One region of the Paenibacillus sp. MT124 genome, then DNA from elsewhere that is predicted to be linked to it. Evidence: predicted binding sites of a transcription regulator. Region 1 holds the regulator's gene; the other holds the start of a gene.
The links. The regulator LexA, encoded in region 1, represses DNA repair genes until DNA is damaged. The targets are predictions, from matches to a motif close to CGAACATATGTTCG.
Positions count from the first base shown of each region.

Region 1 (7,986 bases):
CATCCTCTGCAATGAGGGAAGATCAGATGAGAACTGTACACGACATTCTCCAGCAGCTCGGATCTGGCGACAAGCCTCAATTGGTGCTCTATAACAAAAAAGATGCATGTACACCGGAGCAGCTGGAAATGCTTCCTTTGGACAAAGACCATATGAAGGTAAGTGCACTGGAAGAGGCTGACCTGCTGAAGATTCGGGAGCGAATTCAGGAAGAGCTGACGGGGGATACGAAGCGCTTCCGTATTCCTGCAGAGCGGGGCGATCTTACATCCGTTCTTTATAAGGTTGGAGATGTTGTTGAAACAACATTTGAAGAAAACGATGTGATCTATCAAGTTGAGCTGCAAAAAGGGGAATATGAAAAATTCGGTTATTTACTTGAAGATTTCATTGAATTGTAATATACATGACATATTGGTATGGTAAGTTGACACGATAATCGATATTATGCGTTAGATTAGTGCAATGAAGGGGAATGAAGTAAGATGGCAAGCTTGGATACAAAGATTGTGGAGCTGCAACAACAAGTTGAGGCCCAGATTGAACAACAGATGAAAATGATTGACGGTATTACGGATTACAACCAGTGGAAGGTCATTGATGCGTTTCAACGCAAACAAGTCAGTGATTTTCATTTTGCCGGTTCAACGGGATATGCATATAACGATCGTGGCCGGGAAGTGCTGGATGAAGTATATGCGGACGTATTTGGTGCAGAAGCTGCGTTGGTTCGTCCCCATTTTGCTTCAGGTACACATACGATAGCTACCGCTCTTTTTGGCGTACTGCGCCCAGGTGACGAGTTGTTATACATCACAGGTAAACCTTATGATACATTGCACAAAGTCATTGGAAGTCCGGAAGATGGAACCGGATCTCTTCGGGACTTTGGTATTGGATACCGTGAAACCGCTTTGCTGGCAGATGGAAGTGTCGATTGGGACGCAGTGAAAGGGAATATTACTGCTTCAACCAAAGTCATCGGTATCCAACGTTCACGTGGATATGACTGGCGTTCTTCCTTCTGTATTGATGAGATAGCTGATATGGTAAGACGGGTAAAGGCTATCAAAGAAGATGTTATCGTGTTCGTGGATAACTGTTATGGCGAATTTACGGAGAAACGCGAACCGACAGAGGTCGGGGTAGATCTGATGGCAGGTTCACTAATTAAAAACCCTGGCGGAGGCCTTGCTGAAACCGGGGGTTACATATGCGGGAAGGAAAAATATGTTCAACTGGCAGCGTATCGTTTGACTGCACCTGGCATAGGTGGTGAGGTTGGTGCCATGTTGGGAACGACCCGGGGGATCTACCAGGGACTTTACATGGCGCCGACAATTGTGGGACAAGCCATTAAGGGCAGTACCTTTGCCGCTGCAATGTTTGCTGCTTCGGGATTTGTAACCAAACCTGCTTGGAATGAGACACGAACAGATTTGATCCAAGCTGTGCAGTTCTCCTCCGCGGAGCATCTGATCGCTTTTGTACAGGGAATTCAGCGGGCTGCTGCAGTGGATAGTCATGTCGTTCCTGAGCCATGGGACATGCCTGGTTATGAACATCCCGTCATTATGGCGGCAGGTACGTTTATACAGGGCGGAAGCCTGGAGTTGTCAGCGGATGCGCCTATTCGAGAGCCATATATCGGCTACATGCAGGGGGGATTAACCTACTCTCATGTTAAATATGGCGTTTTGATGGCGCTGCAGACAATGAAAGATCGTAAATTATTGTGAGTTTATCTAACACGTCATTGACACTTAGTAATAACTAAATGTACAATAGGGTGAAGAATAGATGACTGGAAGGTTGATGAACATGGGTGACGAAATTCGCAGAAATATGGCCTTATTCCCGATAGGTATTGTTATGAAACTTACGGATCTGTCCGCTCGTCAGATTCGATATTATGAGCAGCACAGCTTGATTGTACCGGCAAGAACGTCAGGTAACCAACGTTTGTTTTCCTTTAATGACGTAGAACGATTGCTGGAGATCAAGGCTTTGATCGAAAAAGGTGTTAATATTGCCGGCATCAAGCAGGTTATGAATCCGGTATCCAAGGAATCCGAAGAAGCGACAGTCATCACCGCAGATACTGAAGTGAAGCGCAGAGAACTGTCGGATACACAGCTGCACCGTTTATTGAAGCAACAGCTTGTTTCGGGTAAGAGACCTGGACAAGTATCTCTCATTCAGGGAGAGCTTTCCCGATTTTTTAATAAAAAGTAAGTTCGCATAACTTGGCGAGTGAGGGGAAATCATGCAGTTGTGATGGCAGACTCCTTGACCCGTGGAACTTTCTAATGTACAAATATAACATGCAAGCCAAATAAGCAGAAAAGAAAGGGAGAGGTATCGTGAGTTATACAAAAGAAGACATTCTCCGCATCTCTAAAGAAGAAAACGTACGATTCGTTCGATTGCAATTTACCGACTTGCTTGGAGCTATCAAAAACGTTGAAATTCCTGTAAGCCAATTGACCAAGGCTTTGGATAACAAAATGATGTTTGATGGTTCTTCCATTGAAGGTTATGTGCGTATTGAAGAATCCGACATGTACCTCTATCCGGATCTCGATTCTTGGCTGATTTTCCCTTGGGTAGCTGAGAACCGTGTAGCTCGCCTAATTTGTGATGTTTATTTGCCGGATGGCAACCCATTCCCTGGAGACCCACGCGGCATCTTGAAACGAAACCTGAAGGAAGCCGAAGAAATGGGATTCACTTCCTTCAATGTCGGTCCTGAACCAGAGTTCTTCTTGTTCAAAACAGACGAAAAAGGAAACCCGACTAACGAACTGAATGACCAAGGTGGATATTTCGACCTTGCGCCTACGGATCTTGGTGAAAACTGTCGTCGTGACATTGTTATCACACTTGAAGAAATGGGCTTTGAGATCGAAGCATCCCACCATGAGGTAGCTCCAGGGCAGCATGAGATCGACTTTAAATATGCTGATGCTCTAAAAGCAGCAGACCAGATCCAAACGTTCAAACTCGTTGTTAAAACGATTGCACGTCAGCATGGTCTACATGCTACCTTTATGCCGAAACCGCTGTTTGGTATGAACGGTTCCGGTATGCACTGTAACCAATCGTTGTTCCAAGGCAGTGCCAACGCATTCGTTGACGAGTCGGACGAGCTGGGACTGAGCAAAACTGCACGTCACTTCATGGCTGGAACGCTGAAGCATGCGCGTGCGTTTGCAGCAATTACTAACCCAACTGTGAACTCATACAAACGTCTTGTACCAGGTTATGAAGCCCCTTGTTATGTAGCATGGTCCGCCAGTAACCGTAGCCCAATGATCCGTATCCCAGCTTCCCGTGGTCTGAGTACACGTGTTGAGGTTCGTAACCCGGATCCGGCTGCTAACCCTTACTTGGCTTTGGCTGTTTTATTGAAAGCAGGTCTGGACGGAATCAAACGTGAGCTTTCCTTACCAGCTCCGATTGACCGTAACATCTACATTATGTCAGAAGAAGAGCGTGTGGAAGAAGGCATTCCAAGCTTGCCAGCTGATCTGAAAGAAGCATTGAACGAATTGATCCGCAGCGAAGTCATCTGTGATGCACTTGGCGATCACGCCCTGGCTCACTTCTACGAGCTGAAAGAAATTGAGTGGGATATGTACCGTACACAAGTCCACCAATGGGAACGCGATCAATATATCACGTTGTACTAATAAGGAAAGCCCTTGGCGCAATAGTGCCAAGGGCTTTTTTTGATGAATTACATAAGGGGACAAAAGTGAGTAGTTTTCTAAAAAAATACCAGCATTGAATAGTATACATATAATAGTAAGAGAGAAGATACATATTTTCCTGATAACAGATATTTTAATATGTTGATAATTTCATATAAACAAGATATAATTCAAATATATTTTTAGCAATTTAATTTTAAAACATTAATTGGAGATGTTAATATGGAACAAGCGAAACAACTCGTTGCAAGACAGCGGGCATTCTTTTATACAGGACAAACTAAAAATATTGAGTATCGGATTCATGCTCTTCAGCAATTAAGACAAGGCATAGAGAAATATCAGCAACGGATATTGGACGCACTTCATGCTGATCTAAATAAATCGGAAACAGAGGCCTATAACTCTGAGATTCGCATCGTTTTGGGTGAACTGGATTTTGCACTGGAACACCTTAAGGAATGGGCGGCTCCTAGAGCAGTGCCTACAAGTTCTGTTATACCTGATGGTACAAGCATGATCTATCCAGAACCTTATGGAGTTGCTCTCATTATTGCGCCATGGAACTATCCGTTCCAACTGGCATTTGGTCCATTGATTGGTGCAATTGCAGCGGGTAACTGTGCTGTTATTAAGCCTTCTGAATTAACGCCGGCAGTGTCACGTCTGACGTATGACCTGATCACAGATATTTTTCCTGAGGAATATGTAGCTGTCATGGAAGGTGAAGTCGAAACGAGCACTGCCTTGTTGAAAGAGAAGTTTGATTATATTTTCTTCACAGGAAGCACGGGTGTGGGTCGCATCGTTATGAAGGCAGCAGCAGAGCACCTTACGCCGGTAACGCTTGAATTAGGTGGTAAAAGCCCTGTAATTGTTCATAAAGACGCAAATTTGAAGTTGGCAGCTCAGCGGATCGTCCGTGGCAAGTTCCTGAATGCGGGTCAGACCTGTGTTGCTCCGGATTACTTGCTTGTACATCAGGACGTACACGATAAACTCCTTGAAGAGATTGGTGAGGAGATTCAAGATAAATTCGGTAAGGATGTCATGGAAAATCCTGATTTTCCGCATATCGTCAACACACGTAACTTTGATCGACTGTCTGTATTCTTAGAAGAGGGTCATGCTCTGATTGGTGGTCGCTCTGATCGGGATCAGCTGCTGATTGAACCTACCTTGGTAGGAAATGTGGATTGGCAGTCACCTGTTATGCAAGAAGAGATATTCGGTCCCATTCTGCCGGTAATGACTTACGATGATCTTAATCCTCTGCTCGCTGAGATTGTGCGCCGTCCCAAACCGCTGGCGCTGTACCTGTTCACGCAGCATGAGGAGCTGCAGAATCAGGTCTTGGATCAAGTGTCCTTCGGTGGAGGGTGCATTAATGATACATTGTCTCATATGACTTCACATTATTTACCTTTTGGCGGTGTAGGTGAGAGTGGTATGGGGTCATATCATGGTCAGCAAAGCTTTGAAGTGTTCTCACATCACAAAAGCATTCTCAAACGATAAGAAATGGAATTAACGAAGTAGAAATTTAGCATGTAAAAAGAGGTTGTCCTGTTCAACAGGGCAACCTCTTTTTGTCATTACAGTTCAGCTGACTTGCTGTTGGAAGAAAGACTAGTGAATATCACGGAAAAGGCCAATCACTTTACCCAAAATGCTAACATGTTTTAAACGAAGAGGTTCAAATGTTGCATTCTCAGGCTGAAGACGAATGTGGTCTTTCTCTTTGTAGAATGTTTTAACTGTAGCTTCATCATCTTCTGTCATCGCAACGACAATATCTCCGTTATCTGCCGTTTGCTGCTGGCGTACGATAACGTAGTCTCCGTTAACGATTCCTGCTTCGATCATACTGTCACCAACAACAGAGAGCATAAATACTTTCTGTTCTCCAACATAGTGTGTCGGTAGCGGGAAATAATCCTCGATGTTCTCTGTTGCGGTAATCGGAACCCCTGCAGTAACTTTACCTACAACAGGAATGCGAGCAACACTGTGTGCAAACTGATGGGAGTGTTCTGATTCCTCCTGGCTTAACAACTCAATGGCTCTTGGTTTAGTAGGGTCACGTCTAATGAGACCTTTCTTCTCCAAACGGTCCAGATGTCCATGAACCGTAGAACTGGAAGCCAGTCCAACCGCTTCACCAATTTCACGTACGGAAGGAGGATATCCCTTCAACCGGACTTCATTACGTATAAACTCCAGAATAGCTTGCTGCCTGCTGGATATCTTCGACATACCGTATCAACCCCATTTTAGTAACGTTTGGGAAAATTATAACATAGAACCTCCGTTCGTACAAACATAAGTTCTAAATAAATCCGATAAAATCAATGTTTCTGAGTCTTTTACTCATATAGTCCTTCAAATCTAACAATAGTAAAAAAACGAGTTGGATTCACCTAGAGATTTACGGGAAATTTGGAGTTTAAAATAAAGCGAACAATTGTTCTAAAAATCTGTTGTACAAAACAAGTGTTCGTGTTATATTGATTTTAACAGATAGGAACAAACGTTTGGAGGACGATTAATATGAGATATTCAACTTATCAAAGTATTTACGAACCGGTGAATTCGGAAGCGGTCAAGTCTAACATAGGTAACATTAAACAATGGTTTGCAGAAGCCAAGATGCCAACATGGATGTTGAAATTGATTATGGCATCGTTAATCATATTTATTGGCTGCAGCACTGTATTGACTGTGTTTGCAGGAGACGAGAACAATGTTCTTCCCGGCAGCAAAATAGCAGTATCCCAGGGTGAGACATTGTGGAGCTTGTCTTTGGAACATAAACCGGAAAATATGGATACACGTGTATATATAGAAGCAATAAAGAAAGTAAACCAGCTTCAAACCACTTCAATTCAAGCTGGACAAGTCCTAACTTTGCCTCAGTTTACCCCTTAAAACCACGATTCAGTTGAGCGAGTAAGTAGCAACCTTGACAAGCAGCCTCGATCATGTCAAAGTTAGTATGACTTTGTATTTTTGGAGGGGACAAGCTTGGATATAGATAGCCTGGTAGCACGCATCAATGAATTGGCTCGTAAACAAAAGTCCACTGGACTTTCAGAGGAAGAACTTGCCGAACGTGCTAAACTTAGAGAAATTTACTTAAACAACATCCGCAGTAACTTCAGACAGCAACTGGAGTCCATTGAAATTGTAGATGATGAGAACGATCAAGGCCACCAAGGCAAACTCAAACACTAAGGAACCTAAAGATATCGTAATGATATTTAGGTTTCTTCCTTTTATTTTGAGAATGCAAATTTATAGGGGGAATGTCGGTTTGCGAATTTTGTAAGCCGATACAAAGATGACATAAGGGGGATTCTCATGGCTCGTTCGTTCGAGAGAACGGTTCGGAAAAATTCAAAGCAGTTGAATCAGCAGCGTAAAAAAAATGGTCAACCGATTTCGGGTACGCCCGGTGAGGACATTTTCAAAGGACGCAGTCTTCTGTTTCCTATTTTCCTCATTGGACTTGCGTTTTTGTATCTGTTTATGAGCACATTTCTTGTTAAAGCTCCAATGACAACATGGGACTGGGTTACGATGCTGTTGTATGTATTTTTGGCTGTAATTTTTATGCTTCGCCGTCCTTACATCAAAATCGGGAGCAACCGGATTATAACAACCAAAGGGAATCGGGAACGCTCCATTGGAGTAGATGACATCGTTAAGTTTAGATTCGAACAGGGAACGGTAGTTATCGAACATAACAGCCGTGGCAAAAGATGGGTGTTCACTAAACTGTTGAACCGCTATGACACAGATGCCATCTCTGAACGACTTCTGAAATTTGCTAAAGCACATCAGATTACTGTAGAAACAGACGAGAAAAAGTAATTATTCACAAAGGGGAAGATGATCGGAATGGCATTAAAAGCGATTTTGTTCGACCTGGATGATACTTTGTTGTGGGATGAACGCAGTGTGCGAGAAGCATTCCACGAAACTTGCCTGCTTGCTTCACAAGAAACCGGCGTCGATGCTGAGGCATTGGAAGAAGCTGTTCGTAATGAAGCTCGTAGTCTATATGAATCCTATGAAACCTATGCATTCACCAAAATGATTGGTATCAATCCGTTTGAAGGACTATGGGCTAATTTTACAGGCGGTGACCAGCCGGAATTCCGTCAATTGGAGCAGCTTGCCCCTGTATATCGTAAGGAGTCCTGGCGTCGTGGCTTATTGAAGCTGGGAGTGGATCGTGAAGATTTGGCCGAACGTCTTGCTTCGCAATTTG
Region 1 is NZ_CM179500.1:3,990,396-3,998,381, reverse strand. It holds gene hflX (GTPase HflX) at 1-401, shown strand, start outside; gene AC3RCI_RS17955 (methionine gamma-lyase family protein) at 486-1,739, shown strand; gene AC3RCI_RS17950 (MerR family transcriptional regulator) at 1,822-2,235, shown strand; gene glnA (type I glutamate--ammonia ligase) at 2,364-3,692, shown strand; gene AC3RCI_RS17940 (aldehyde dehydrogenase) at 3,936-5,231, shown strand; gene lexA (transcriptional repressor LexA) at 5,343-5,969, opposite strand; gene AC3RCI_RS17930 (LysM peptidoglycan-binding domain-containing protein) at 6,264-6,641, shown strand; gene AC3RCI_RS17925 (DUF896 domain-containing protein) at 6,738-6,947, shown strand; gene AC3RCI_RS17920 (hypothetical protein) at 7,074-7,586, shown strand; gene AC3RCI_RS17915 (HAD family hydrolase) at 7,614-7,986, shown strand, end outside.

Region 2 (7,986 bases), 1.5 Mb from region 1:
TTGTTGAAATGGGTAAACTGGACTCTTGGATTGCTGTCGTCATTATCAGCAGGGAGTTTGCAGTTACCGGGCTTCGCCAAATTGCTTTGCTGGATGGGTCAGTTGTGGCGGCCAGCAACTGGGGCAAGCTGAAAACAGTGGTGCAAATTGTAGCCATCGTCTTGCTTCTGCTTAACAACTTCCCGTTCTCATATACAGGGATTCATGTTGATGTTATAGCCGTTTGGGCCGCAGCGATCATAACGATTTGGTCTGGCATTGATTATTTCATCAAAAACAAAAATTTGCTTAATTTATCAAAAGCGTAAAAGTTTAAGGTAAAACGGGTAATTTATGAAGAACAGCTTGCGCAAAGGGCAATAGGAAAACATCCTATTGCCCTTTGATCACTCACATTGTGTACAGGAGGATGCTGTATGAAGGCAGAAATTATTGCAGTCGGAACAGAGTTGCTGCTCGGACAGATCGTTAATACGAATGCCAGATATTTATCCCGTGAATTGGCTGCTATCGGGATTGATGTTTATTTTCAAACTGTGGTAGGGGACAATCTGAATCGTCTCAGCGAAGCGATTCGAATTGCCCAAGGGCGAGCTGATGTCATTTTGTTCTCAGGCGGTATCGGGCCTACACAGGATGATCTAACCAAGGATGCCATAGCAGCAGTGTTGGGACGCGGCCTACATATTGATCGGATGGCAATCGATAAAATCGAAAGCTTCTTCAGGGATCGCAATGTGGAGATGACGGAGAATAACCGACGTCAAGCCATCGTGGTTGAAGGAGGGACCCCGCTCGCTAATGAAACAGGCCTTGCCGCAGGTAATGCCATCTCGGATAACGGGAAGCATTATATTGTCATGCCTGGCCCCCCGAAAGAACTGATCCCCATGTTTGAGCAGGAGGTCAAACCTTGGTTGTTCCAACATGTTCTTACGAAAGAAATGCCAATTTATTCGAAAATGCTGAAATTTGCCGGGATCGGTGAGTCGGCATTGGAAGACCGTCTGCTCGACCTGATTGATAGCCAAACCGACCCTACGATTGCACCTTATGCAAGTGAGGGAGAAGTAACGGTACGGGTGTCCACCAAGGCGCCGAGTGAGAATGAGGCCAAGCAGAAGCTGGATGCCATGGAGGTACTCATTCGGGAACGGTTGCCTGAACACCTCTACGCGAACGAGGATGTGCCTATAGAGTACACAATTGTAACGATGATGGCTGATATGGGTCTGACCTTGAGCGCCGCTGAGAGCTGTACAGGAGGGCTTGTCATGCAGAGTCTGACTTCGGTTCCTGGCAGTGCTTCCATGCTCAAAGGCGGAATTGTATGTTATTCCAACGAGATAAAGGAAAAGCTGCTGAATGTTCCTCATGACTATCTGGAGGGTGAAGATGCTCCCGGGGCTGTGAGCCCTGAAGTTGCTAAAGTATTGGCCGAGCAGGTACGCATGATCGGTGATTCGGATTTTGGTCTGGCGGTTACAGGAGTAGCAGGTCCAGGTTACTCTGAGCGTAAGCCACCAGGTCTGGTTTTTATCGCTCTTGCTGAGCGGGGAAAAGAGACGGAGATTCACGAATTGCGTATCAACGGTAATCGGGAGACAGTCCGCATCCGTTCGACCAAGGCTATTTTATACCGTTTATGGCGCAAACTTGTCGCGATGGACTAGGTATACCTTGAATTGCTTTTACAGGGATAATCAAGTATAATCAAAGCAGACGGAAGAACCGTAGAATTAGGCATTTTGCCTTGTTTGCGGTTCTTTTTTCTGTTTCATTGCAAGTTTTGCCCAGGAAGAGGCGCCTCGGCCTTACAAAAAAAACGAATGTATGTTCGAAAAAAAGCTTGGCAAACGTGTTAAAACAAGGTATCATTATCTTATAAACAGTAAAGGGTGTGAGCATATTGTCAGACCGTCGTGCCGCGCTTGATATGGCGCTCCGTCAAATAGAGAAGCAATTTGGTAAAGGATCTATCATGAAACTGGGTGAGTCAACTCACATGCAAGTGGAAATCATACCCAGCGGATCTTTGGCTCTGGATATAGCACTTGGAACAGGCGGCTTGCCTAAAGGCCGGATTGTTGAAATATATGGACCTGAATCTTCAGGTAAAACAACTGTAGCATTGCATGCGATTGCTGAAGTGCAAAAAGTCGGTGGACAAGCTGCATTTATCGATGCCGAGCATGCTCTTGATCCAACGTATGCTAGTAAACTGGGTGTTAACATTGATGAATTGCTTTTGTCCCAGCCGGATACGGGTGAACAAGCATTGGAAATTGCTGAAGCACTTGTGCGCAGTGGTGCTGTTGACATTATCGTTGTTGACTCTGTTGCTGCCTTGGTACCAAAAGCTGAGATCGAAGGCGAAATGGGGGATTCCCACGTTGGTTTGCAAGCACGTCTAATGTCTCAAGCGTTGCGTAAATTGTCTGGTGCAATCAGCAAATCCAAAACCATTGCCATCTTTATCAACCAGCTTCGTGAAAAAGTTGGCGTAATGTTTGGTAACCCTGAGACAACGCCTGGTGGACGTGCCCTGAAATTCTACTCTACAGTTCGTTTGGATGTTCGCCGTATTGAGAGTATTAAATCAGGTAATGACATCATCGGGAACCGTACCCGTGTGAAGGTTGTCAAAAATAAAGTTGCACCACCGTTCAAACAAGCAGAAGTAGATATCATGTATGGTGAAGGTATCTCCAGAGAGGGCAGTATCATTGATATTGGTACAGAACTCGATATCGTTAATAAAAGTGGTGCTTGGTATTCTTACGAAGGCGAACGTCTAGGCCAAGGTCGTGAAAATGCGAAGCAGTTCATGAAAGAACATAAAGAGATCGCTCAAGTGATCGAGCAAAAAATTCGTGAAGCGAGCAATCTGACGACGGTAGTTCCAGCTCCAACGAGCGAAGATCAACAAAAAGAAGAAGCAGAAGAACAAGAATTGTTTGAGATTAACGAGTAATTCTTCCTTGCCGGGAGGCTCCAGAAGGTGTTTGCTTACTGGACTTCCCGGATTGGGGTGAATGAATTTAATCCGATCCTGCTAGGGGAGACGGCGCGTGTTCTCGCGCTGTCTAACAGCTCCTGTCCATTGGACAGGGGCTGTTAGCACATTTATTTATGGAGTGAGCTGGTGCCGGGTTGGAATCCCGGCTTTTTGCATTTTGATCTGCCGTTTTCTTTAAGTAGATGGGTATTTCATAATTAGAAAGATAAGAGTTGAACAAAACAAAAAGGAGGGAGAGACCTGAATGGATCAACATGATGAAGATTTGTACGAAACAACGGAACTGGAGGGGATCTCCCAATTCCCGGATAACGAAGAACTTATCATTACACGGGTAGAGCGAACAAAAAGCAGGCAGGCCCGGTACCGGATCACGTTCGGTATGTACTCGATTACGGTTCTGGAAGATGTAATGATCAAATATCGAATGACCCGGGGCAACACATTTGTGAAGAAAGATCTCGAAGAGATCATAGTAGCGGATGAGCGGCAGCAAACCTATGTTCAGGCATTGCGCTACTTAGAGCACAAACAGCGTACAAGGCATGAATTAAGCCAGCGACTTCGTCAGAAAGAGTTCGCCGCACCATTAATTGAAGAAGTGCTGGATCGGCTTGAGCAGGAGAAGCTTGTGGACGATGAAGGGTTTGCGAAGGAATGGACAAGGCAGCGTATGACAGGCCAGAGGAAGGGAAAACTGTGGATAAGGCAAGAGCTGCGCCAAAAGGGCATTGCCAATGAGCTCATCGTTGAAGCGCTTGAAGAAGTGGATGCGGATGTGGAGTTTGAGACAGCTTTGACCGCAGGGCGAAAGAAGTGGAACCAAGTCAAAGGGGACGTTGCAGAGAAGAAACGCAAAACGCTTCCCTTCTTGATGAGACGCGGTTTTCCTATGGATATGGTACGTAAAGTTGTGAATTGTTTAATTGAAGAAGATGAAGTCGAAGATTCTGAAGATGACGAGTTGTTACCATGGGATTAGCAGAGACTACACAGTGTACTGCATTCTCTTGACAATTTCTTTCGTCAAATACTAAAATGGACATGAGTCTGTAAGAAATGGACAACCCTTTTTCCTTCCAAAAAAGCGGTTTCGGTTTCTTAGGATTTACCCTTCATGATTATGGATTCGCTGAAGGCAGCGAATAGTACATGGTAACATGTACACTTGAAATGAAAATCGGCGGGGGATCGCCGTAGGTATCGTTATTCCCAAACATATGTAAGTTTGAAAACAGCAAATTGACCCAAGGAGTGCCTTGGAGGAACCAACGAGGAGGTGAACAGTATGGACATTGCAATCACGATCGTTCTCGTTGTGGCCGCGCTCGTTATTGGGTTCGGAGTCGGATATTTTATTCGCAAATCTCTTGCAGAGGCTAAAATCTCCAGTGCGGAACAAGCTGCCGTACAGATCGTTGAGAACGCGAAGAAAGAGGCAGAAGCACAGAAGAAAGAGACGGTGCTGGAAGCAAAGGATGAGATTCATCGCATTCGGGCCGAAGCTGAAAAAGACACTCGTGAACGTCGGAACGAAATTCAACGACAAGAAAGACGATTGTTGCAAAAAGAAGAGTCGCTGGATAAAAAGATGGAATCACTCGAACGTAAAGAAGAGCAAGTGGCCAACAAAGAGAAACGTATTGATGAGACACAGCAGCAGATCGAAATGATCTACAAAAATCAGGTGACGGAGCTGGAGCGTATATCCAACCTCACCATGGAAGATGCACGCAGTATCATACTGTCCAACGTAGAACAGGAAGTTCGTCATGAGACGGCTCAAATGATCAAGGACATTGAACAGCAGGCGAAGGAAGAAGCGGACAAGAAATCCCGCGAAATTATTACCCTTGCCATTCAGCGTTGTGCGGCTGACCATGTGGCAGAGACAACGGTATCTGTTGTCACTTTGCCTAACGAAGAAATGAAAGGCCGGATTATCGGTCGTGAAGGACGTAACATCCGTGCACTTGAAACCCTTACGGGGATTGACCTTATTATCGATGATACGCCAGAAGCAGTTATTCTGTCGGGCTTTGACCCGATCCGTCGTGAGATTGCCCGTACTGCCCTCGAGAAATTGGTGGCTGACGGACGCATTCACCCGGCACGCATTGAAGAGATGGTGGAGAAATCCCGCAAAGAAGTGGACGAGCGCATCCGTGAATATGGTGAGCAAGCTACCTTTGAAGTGGGTGTACATGGTCTGCATCCGGATCTGATCAAAATACTGGGCCGGTTGAAGTTCCGTACAAGTTACGGTCAAAACGTCTTGAAGCATTCGATGGAGGTCGCTTATCTGGCTGGACTGATGGCTGGCGAACTCGGAGAAGATATTACACTTGCAAGACGTGCAGGTCTACTGCATGACATTGGTAAAGCGCTGGATCACGAAGTGGAAGGATCACACGTTGAAATCGGCGTGGAGCTGGCGAAGAAATACAAAGAACATCCGGTAGTAATCAACAGTATCGCGTCCCATCACGGGGATTGCGAAGCAACTTCGGTCATTGCCATGCTGGTTGGCGCAGCAGATGCACTGTCTGCAGCAAGACCGGGTGCACGCCGCGAAACACTGGAGACGTATATCAAACGACTGGAGAAACTGGAAGAGATTTCGGAATCGTTCGAAGGTGTCGAGAAATCGTATGCCATTCAAGCTGGACGCGAAGTTCGCGTTATGGTGCAGCCTGAAAAAATCGACGATGCGGAAGCATTCCGTCTCGCACGTGACATTACGAAGATGATCGAGAATGAGCTCGATTATCCGGGTCATATCAAAGTCACCGTCATCCGGGAAACCCGGGCGGTTGAATACGCTAAATAGAGCTTTAAGGAAAAGTGGCCGCTGTAGTGGGCCACTTTTCCTGTTGAAAGCCCGGCAATGGGCTTGGTAGAACGAACTAATGGGTTAGGGATGCCCGCAAAGATGTGATGCTGGTTATACCAAGCTAAGCTTGCGGGGAATTAAGGAGGCAATGCAATGAAAGTGCTGTTTATCGGTGATATTGTGGGTAATGTAGGACGTAAGGCTTTGAAGGAGAACTTGCCATATCTGAAGACAAAATATAAACCACATCTGGTTATTGTAAATGGAGAAAATGCAGCAGCTGGCCGTGGAATCACGGGGGCTATTGCCAACGAATTTTTCAACTGGGGTGTGCACGGGATTACGCTTGGCAACCATACCTGGGACAATAAGGACATTTTTGATTTTATAGATGACGAACCACGCATGATCCGACCTGCCAACTTTCCACCAGGAACACCAGGCAGAGGATACACGGTGGTCAAAGGTGAAGGCAAGGAGCTAGCGATCGTAAATTTGCAGGGTCGTACCTTTTTGCCCGCACTTGATTGCCCATTCCGCGTTGCGGATGAGATTGTGGACGAGCTGCGCCGGGATCATAAATGCATTCTGGTCGATATGCATGCCGAGGCGACTTCCGAGAAGATTGCCATGGGCTGGCATCTGGATGGGCGTGCGTCACTGGTCGTAGGTACACATACACATGTACAAAGCAATGATGACCGGATTCTACCTGGTGGGACAGCATACTTGACGGATGCGGGCATGGTGGGGCCGCGAGATGGAATTCTCGGTATGGAGCGTGAGGCAGTACTGCGAAAATTTTACACTCAGCTGCCGGTACGCTTTGTCGTTGATGACGGCAAGTGGCATTTCCACGGTGTATTCGTTGAAATTGACGAGTCCACAGGTGCAGCAACTAAAATTGAAAAAATCCGCCTGATGGAAGACGAGTGGCGCATGGAATAGGGGTATTGTCCCATTTTGCAAGGAAACCCGTCTAAAAAGAAGGAATTTTTTTACCTCCCGCGAATAACATCTAGTAAGTGGAAACAAACATTCAACATTCCCAGGGAGGTACTTACCATGGAAGTATTAAAAGTTTCAGCAAAGTCCAATCCCAATTCCGTAGCCGGCGCACTTGCAGGAGTTCTTCGTGAACGTGGAAATGCTGAACTGCAGGCCATTGGAGCGGGAGCACTGAACCAAGCCATTAAAGCGGTAGCGATAGCCCGGGGATTTGTAGCACCAAGCGGAGTTGACTTGATTTGTATTCCAGCTTTTACAGACATTGTGATAGACGGTGAGGATCGAACGGCCATTAAGCTGATTGTGGAGCCCAGATAATACATGTGATCATGCATTGAACCTGTTTACAGAGTAGACAGGTTTTTTTGCATTCGTCTATAGGCTTAATAAGAATAGGGTTTACATAGGAGGGTTAGTCATGAGCAAGTGGCAAGTAGCCGATTTTCACTGTGACGCGCTCAGCAAAATGTTAATGGAATCTAAACTGTCCTTCGAAGATGGTTTAACACTGGATGTCAATCTGGAGCGGATGAAGCAAGGGAATGTGGGTCTGCAGGCATTTGCCATTTACTTGCCTGAAGTGCTCGGCAGGGGCAAGTTTGAACATGTGGTTGGTCAGCTGGAAGTATACCGCACACGTGTGGAGAAAAGCCCTGAACGGCTTGGGGGCGTAAACAAATTATTATGGCGGGAACAGGTTGGTGAGGTCGGTCAAACGGCTAATCCTTGGGGTCTGCTGACGCTGGAAGGTGTAGACGGACTCGAGGGGAACCTGTTTTATCTAGAGCTATGTTACCAAATGGGAGTAAGGATAGTAGGGCTCACCTGGAATTATGCCAACTGGGCAGCTGATGGTGTGTTGGAGAAGCGCGGAGCCGGATTGACCGAGAGGGGCAGGGAGCTGGTCCGCCTTTGTAACCGGATTGGCATGCTGCTGGATGTGTCACATCTCACGGAGAAGGGATTCTGGGAGCTGGCTGAGATGAGTGAGCGCCCGTTTATTGCTTCGCATTCCAACAGCTATACGGTTTGTCCAAATGTCCGTAATCTGAAGGATGACCAGATCCGGGCTATCATTGCACGGGAAGGGCGAATTGGGCTAACGTTTGTTCCCTGGTTTGTGAAG
Region 2 is NZ_CM179500.1:2,459,028-2,467,013, forward strand. It holds gene pgsA (CDP-diacylglycerol--glycerol-3-phosphate 3-phosphatidyltransferase) at 1-308, shown strand, start outside; gene AC3RCI_RS11440 (competence/damage-inducible protein A) at 417-1,673, shown strand; gene recA (recombinase RecA) at 1,910-2,974, shown strand; gene AC3RCI_RS11450 (regulatory protein RecX) at 3,264-4,001, shown strand; gene rny (ribonuclease Y) at 4,308-5,849, shown strand; gene AC3RCI_RS11460 (TIGR00282 family metallophosphoesterase) at 6,006-6,800, shown strand; gene AC3RCI_RS11465 (stage V sporulation protein S) at 6,918-7,178, shown strand; gene AC3RCI_RS11470 (dipeptidase) at 7,279-7,986, shown strand, end outside.
Region 2: a site for LexA is predicted at 1,827-1,840, ahead of recA (recombinase RecA). Genes of this name have one in related genera too.